DNA from 2 places in the Paenibacillus sp. 276b genome. Region 2 is predicted to be linked to the other one. Evidence: riboswitches for the same ligand, from Rfam matches in the RefSeq annotation. Region 2 holds a riboswitch; the other holds the start of a gene.
The links. A riboswitch is a leader RNA that binds a small molecule or an ion and turns the genes downstream of it on or off. The one in region 2 is predicted to bind ZMP and ZTP.
Positions count from the first base shown of each region.

Region 1: another riboswitch for ZMP and ZTP. It lies ahead of BLV50_RS05245 (bifunctional 5,10-methylenetetrahydrofolate dehydrogenase/5,10-methenyltetrahydrofolate cyclohydrolase); the one in region 2 lies ahead of BLV50_RS16470 (TIGR01440 family protein).

Region 1 is NZ_FNRR01000001.1:1,217,757-1,221,171, reverse strand. It holds gene BLV50_RS05255 (MarR family transcriptional regulator) at 1-310, opposite strand, end outside; gene BLV50_RS05250 (stalk domain-containing protein) at 578-1,387, shown strand; ZMP/ZTP riboswitch at 1,469-1,550, shown strand; gene BLV50_RS05245 (bifunctional 5,10-methylenetetrahydrofolate dehydrogenase/5,10-methenyltetrahydrofolate cyclohydrolase) at 1,602-2,453, shown strand; gene BLV50_RS05240 (DUF817 domain-containing protein) at 2,621-3,385, shown strand; gene BLV50_RS05235 (undecaprenyl-diphosphate phosphatase) at 3,402-3,415, shown strand, end outside.
Region 2 is NZ_FNRR01000003.1:76,218-79,632, reverse strand. It holds gene BLV50_RS16485 (L-threonylcarbamoyladenylate synthase) at 1-286, shown strand, start outside; gene BLV50_RS16480 (manganese efflux pump MntP) at 459-1,019, shown strand; gene BLV50_RS16475 (low molecular weight protein arginine phosphatase) at 1,144-1,716, shown strand; ZMP/ZTP riboswitch at 1,832-1,913, shown strand; gene BLV50_RS16470 (TIGR01440 family protein) at 2,053-2,646, shown strand; gene glyA (serine hydroxymethyltransferase) at 2,880-3,415, shown strand, end outside.

The sequences.
Region 1 (3,415 bases), on a different contig from region 2:
CCTTCTTGTTGTCATTCATTTTCGTACGTTTGACGAATCCTTCCTCCAGCAGTTTGTTGCCGATCTTGGTAATACTTGCTTTGGACAAATTCATCGCCTCAGCAATCCCTGTGTTGTTAATAGGCTCATGCTTGCCAATGCAATCTATCATATGAACCGCGGTCAAATGCTGAGGGATTTTGTCCATGCTTTCCCGCTGGGCGATACTTAGAAAATGTTCAATTTCCGTATCCTTGTGATTCTCATATACATGTAAAAACCGGATAAATTGGTCATACAGTAACTGTTTTGTTCGATCGTTTGAATCCATTCTTCAATCGCTCCTTATTTACTTATAAACAATAAAAAAACCTTGAATGATTAAACTAATTCAGGAAATTAATCCGAGATAGTTTACTTGTTAACAATATATCATGAGTGAGAACAGTTATCAACTATTTCCTCTGGTAAAAGTAAAAAATTAGAATTAAGCCCTAGGCTACCTTACTGCTTGGAGAATGGCATCTTACATACAGAAACATTTTCTATTTTGATAACGTCTACATATTTAAATAATTAATCCTTAGAGGAGGAGCCTATGTTTAAAAAAATCACTATTTCCTTGCTGACAACGACTCTGCTCATCCTGCCGAGCTTTGCGGCTACCGGGGAAGCTGCAAACCAGTACATCACAATGGATACTGGCATGCTACAAAATAATCGTGTTCTAATTCCGTTACGGGCAGTGTCCGAAAACTTGGGAGCGGAAGTTAACTGGAATAAAGAACTAAAAAATATCACCATTACCAAAGGTGAAATGACAATACTTTTGACCATTAACTCTAAAAAGATACTGGTTAACCAAGAGGCAGTTTCTCTGGATGTTCCTGCGGAATTAAACGATAACACCACCTATATCCCGGCGCGGTTTATCAGTCAAACTTTAGGCGCTGACGTGCAATGGAATCAACAAACCAGCCAAGCAACAATCACTCTGGATGGCACGCAAATACAGGTGACGATGGCAAAACCCAAAGTGCAAGTGCCCAATACAAAGAGAATAACGGCCAAACAACAGCAAATCTTCGTTGATAAATTAAATGAAGCGACAAACCTGTCTTCCATTAAGCAAATTCGGACATACTTTAGCGCCTATTTTACAGATCGTTTTATCAACGAAATTATTCGGGATAGGCTGGAATACGACTTTAAATTCAAAATCATCAGCCAATCCGGTCTGACTTACCCTGACAGTAATACAGCTAGATTAAGTCAATACTCGGGTTCTAGTTCCGTTTACGGTAACAAGGAAACACTCTACCGAAGTGCCACACTCGTCTATACAAATAAGGGCTGGAAAGTAGATCGTGTTGAATTTTCATTAATAGACGAGATACTTAATCCTTAAGATCATCTCTCTCTATAAGAGAAATCCATTAACTATTGAACAATTTTGCTTTTTCAAGTACTATCAATCTAAACAATTTAAACGATCATATGTAACTGGCGAACACGGTGAACCGTGAGGGAGCATATGGTTTTGTAATAAGCCGTACGCCTGGGCAGAGGTAAGGAATATTTATTTCCTTGCCTCTTTTTTATGTTGAAAGGGCGATGTGAAAATGAGTACTGACAAACTGATCTTGAATGGACAAACGGTAGCAGATTTTATGAAGGAAGACATGGCCTCGAAGGTTGCCATTCTTAAGGAAAAAGGCATTCAGCCTTGTCTCGCTACAATTCTCGTCGGAGATGATCCTTCTTCAGCGACTTATGTGCGTATGAAAGGAAATGCTTGTGCTCGCTTAGGCGTGCAATCCATTAAGGTCGTTCTTTCTGCGGATACCACCACGGATGAATTAATTCAAGAAATAAACAAGCTAAATGATGACCCTTCCGTACACGGTATTTTGCTTCAGCACCCTGTCCCGAATCATATCGATGAAAGAGCAGCTTTTGATGCCATTAGTATCGAGAAAGACGTTGACGGTGTTACGACTCTCGGTTTTGCACTTAATGCTTTTGGAGACGCAGAATTCCCTTCCTGTACACCACAGGCTATTATGCGCATTTTGGATTTCTACAATATTCAGATCGAGGGCAAACATGCAGTTGTCATCGGAAGAAGTCCAATTCTGGGCAAACCTGTCTCAGCCATGCTGCTCAACCGGAATGCAACGGTGACGACTTGCCACTCCAAAACCGTGAATCTGGAAGAAATCGTGAAGCTTGGCGATATCATAATTGCAGCCGTGGGCAAACCGCTCTTTGTTAAAGGAGACTGGATTAAACCAGGTGCTGTCGTTATTGATGCAGGTTATAACAAAGGCAACGTCGGAGATGTGGACTACGAAGCTTGCTTTGTTCCTTCTTCAGCAATCACACCTGTACCGGGCGGTGTTGGTCCTGTAACGATTGCGACGCTCATTGAACATACGATTAAATCTGCCTACAAGCTGTCTGAAAATGCATAATTGAATTAGCCAAAAAACAAGGTCCCTCCAGTTGACGAGGGGCCTGTTTTGTCTTTGAATAAGCTCGAATTGAAAATAAGAAAATATATAGATCTTTTTTTCTCTTTTTACAAACGGACCATATCTATATTATTATGAACAAGGCTTAGGAAGGAGATAAACATAACTTGAAACCTTTAGTACAGCTCCTGCATTTTGGTTATCATCAGGCGATGAGTTGCATTTTTCCTGTGGCGATCTTTGGAACGTTGGCCCTTTCTAGCGTAATTCAGATACCCTTTCTTTATCGCTATGATGCCATTCTGCTTGTTTTATTAGCAGTACAATACCTTATGTACCGGAGCGGATTGGAAACACGTGATGAAATCAAAGTCATATGTATATTTCACGTGATTGGATTGGTACTGGAGATGTATAAGGTGTGGATGGGATCCTGGTCATACCCTGAGCCTGGTTATACCAAGCTCTTTGGCGTTCCCCTTTATAGCGGATTTATGTATGCAAGTGTAGCAAGCTTTATGTGCCAAATATGGCGCAGATTGCGTATGGACATGACAGGCTGGCCTGGGTTTGCATCTTCGGTTCTGTTAGGAGGAGCCATCTATATCAACTTTTTCACACATCATTTTATTCCCGATTTTCGTTGGTGGTTGACCGCTCTGGTATTTATTGTTTTTCGTAAAACATGGATTATCTATCGGGTACGATTAACTACCTATCGAATGCCGTTAACGCTCGCTTTTGTCATCGTAGGTTTTTTCATCTGGACTGCTGAAAATATAGCTACATTTTTTAACGGCTGGAAATACCCTGACCAGCATGACTCCTGGCAACTGGTCAGTTTTAGCAAGATAAGTTCGTGGTTCCTTTTGGTGATTATTAGTGTCATCATTGTGGCCCAACTGAAATATGTCAAAGCTAATCGAAAATAATGAGTAGGAGGATACAATGGAAGACTTTAT
Region 2 (3,415 bases):
CAGCGCCGCCCTCGCAGAGGCGGCGCAGCGCGGGGAGCGCACCGCGGTGCTGGCGTTCGCCGAGCACGTGGAGCAGTACCGCGCCGATGCCGTGTTCTCGCTGGGCGAAGCCAGCGAGCTGGAGGAAGCAGCGCGCCGGCTGTACGCCGCGCTGCGCAGCTGCGATGAGCAGGGGGCCACATATATTGTGGCTGAAGCCTGCTCACGCGAAGGACTGGGAGCAGCCGTCATGAACCGGCTGCTCAAGGCGGCAGGTCACCGACTCATTCAGGTCGGTAACCGATAGCTCCCTTTTTCCATAATATCGCTAGAATATTTCCCTCTGGCACCCGTCCTCTAGTTACGACTAGCAAATCCATTTTTTTGAGCTGGGATTGCAAAATGTCTTCTCAGGTTATGTTTATGTCCTTGTCCGCATAAGGTGTACAAGAACCTTTACGTGACTTGGGGGTATGGGGATGTGGGATGTGTCTGCCCATGTAGGGCAGTTGGTAACCATTTTGATTATGGCCGTCGCTCTCGGACTCGACGCGTTCTCACTCGGCATCGGGATTGGCATGAAGGGCATTCGTATGAGAGACGTATTGCGAATCAGTACCGTAACGGCCCTGTTTCACATCATCATGCCGCTCATCGGCATGTATACGGGCAAATATGTCAGTTCCTTACTTGGTGACATTACGACGTATGCAGCTGGCGGTCTGCTGGTCCTGCTCGGCGCCCATATGATCTTGAACGCTTTCCGGGAGGGAGATACCAAACTGGTGGATCATCGATCTTTGCTCGGTGTGATACTGTTCTCACTGAGTGTCAGTGTGGATTCGTTTTCCGTTGGAGTCTCGCTCGGCATGTTCAGCAGTGACTTGGTGTTAACAGTACTGGCTTTTGGTGTTTGTGGTGGAGCGATGTCCGTCATGGGTCTGATGTTGGGACGGCGTGTGAGCCAGAACATGGGGGATTACGGAGAAGCGGTCGGCGGAGCGATCTTGCTCGCTTTTGGACTTTTGTTTATATTTTAAAAAACGACGTTAACCATAATTACAGCCTAGTGCAGTCTTCAATATATAATTAAGAGTTTCATTGGTTCAGATGGAGTTTCAAACATGATTCGACAACATTTGCAAAATGGGGAGGCTAACCACAATGAAACATATTTTGTTTGTATGTACAGGGAATACATGTCGCAGCCCCATGGCGGAGGGACTTTTACGTAAACTGGCGTCTGAGCGGGGCATTCAGGTGGACGTTCGTTCCGCGGGTGTAGCCGCAACTACGGGCATGCCGATTTCCCGTCATGCGGAGGCCGTATTAAGGGATCACAACGTTGAGGGACCCCCTCATTCGACGCTCTTGAGCTCTAACCTGGTCGGTTGGGCTGATCTGATCCTTACGTTGACACGCAGTCATAAACAGCATGTTATGCAGGTTTTTCCTGACTCTATACACAAGACGTATACTTTGAAAGAGTATGTGGAAAATGACGAACAAGTCCTGAATGACCTTCAGGAATTGGACAGCCTGTTTGCGACATTGGAAATGAAACGTGCGCTAGGTCAGGAGATTTTGGCATCTGAACGTGAGCGGGCGATCGAGATCAGACAACGCATACCGAGCTTTGATATTTCGGACCCGTTTGGCGGCAGTCGCGACGATTACAACATCGCTGCGGCAGAGATTCGGACTGCGCTCGACAGACTTTTGGACAAGCTGGAGTAATTGGATTTGTTTAATCATTCCCAGCTACCGATGGATTTCCATATAAAAACGTACACGGGATGTAAATTACCCGTTGATTTTAAACGCAGGTTGTTTTATGATGAATGGGAAAACAGGGATCCGGTGTAACTGGCGACGAAGTGGGCATAACCACGATGGAGCACCGGAACAAACGGCCGGTCGCCTGGGCAAAAGAGCAATTCTGCGTTACCCGCAGACTGCTCTTTTTTTCGTCTTTCATCTGATTATTCGCTATAATAGTACCTGAAATGCCATGCAAGAATATTAAGGGCAGCCAAGAGGAAGCCGGGCATGATTTTATCGGGAGGCGATAGGATGACTATTGAGTTAGATTCGGAACAACCCGGATTGCATGAACAGACTGCATCCATTCTGCGTGAACTGGCGCTTGCCGGACAGCTTGGACCTGGACAGATCGTGGTGATCGGTACAAGTACAAGTGAAGTTGCAGGCAAACGGATTGGTACAAGCGGTGCGGTTGAAGTGGCGCAGCAGCTTCTTGCGGGTATACGCGAGGTGCAGCAGGAGTTCGGTTTTGATGTTGTATTCCAATGCTGTGAGCATCTGAACCGGGCACTGGTTATGGAGCGTTCATTGCTTACACGTCTTGGATTGACTGAGGTTGGTGCAGTACCCGTGCCCAAAGCAGGCGGTTCCATGGCATCCGCAGCGTATCGTTCGCTGACCGATCCTTGCCTGGCTGAACATGTGCAGGCCCATGCGGGACTGGATATTGGGGAGACGATGATTGGCATGCACTTGCGGCATGTGGCAGTACCCTTCCGAACAGCACTCCGCTACATCGGTGATGCCCGAGTAACTACAGCACTGACCCGTCCGAAGTTGATTGGCGGCGAGCGTGCAGTGTATCGTATGGAAGAGCAACCAGATTCGACATTTTGTGACTGATATCTTCAACCTATTTAAAGCCAAATTAGACTTTACACGAAAACGGAGAGTGCAACACCAATCTGAAGAAGCAAAGCGTTCGCCTTTATCCCCGGATTTCCCCCTTATTATAAGGGAGTTCAGAAAAATCTGGGGATAACAGCGATCGGAAGATGGTGATGCAATCGAAGTCAGGAGTGTAACCACTGTAGTTTCGCTTTATAACTTCACTTATAACTGGGAGGAATTTAATCATGGAACAATTGCGCAAGAATGACCCGGCAGTACTGGAAGCGATGAATCTTGAACTGAAACGTCAACAAAACAACATTGAGCTGATCGCGTCCGAGAACATCGTAAGCGAAGCGGTTATTGAGGCAATGGGATCTGTACTTACTAACAAGTACGCTGAAGGATATCCAGGCAAACGTTACTACGGTGGTTGTGAGCATGTGGATATCGTAGAAGATATCGCGCGTGATCGTGCCAAAGAATTGTTTGGAGCAGAACATGTGAATGTTCAACCTCACTCCGGTGCACAAGCGAACATGGCAGTATACCTTGCGGCTCTGAAACCAGGTGATACTGTGCTTGGTATGAACCTTGCGCATGGCGGACACCTCACACATGGTAGCCCGGTTAATGCTTCCGGTTTGCTGTACAATTTCGTAGCTTACGGTGTACAAGAAGATACATTCCTGATTGATTATGATGAAGTGCGCAAAGCGGCTTTTAAACATCGCCCTCGTATGATCGTTGCAGGTGCAAGTGCATATCCGCGTATCATTGA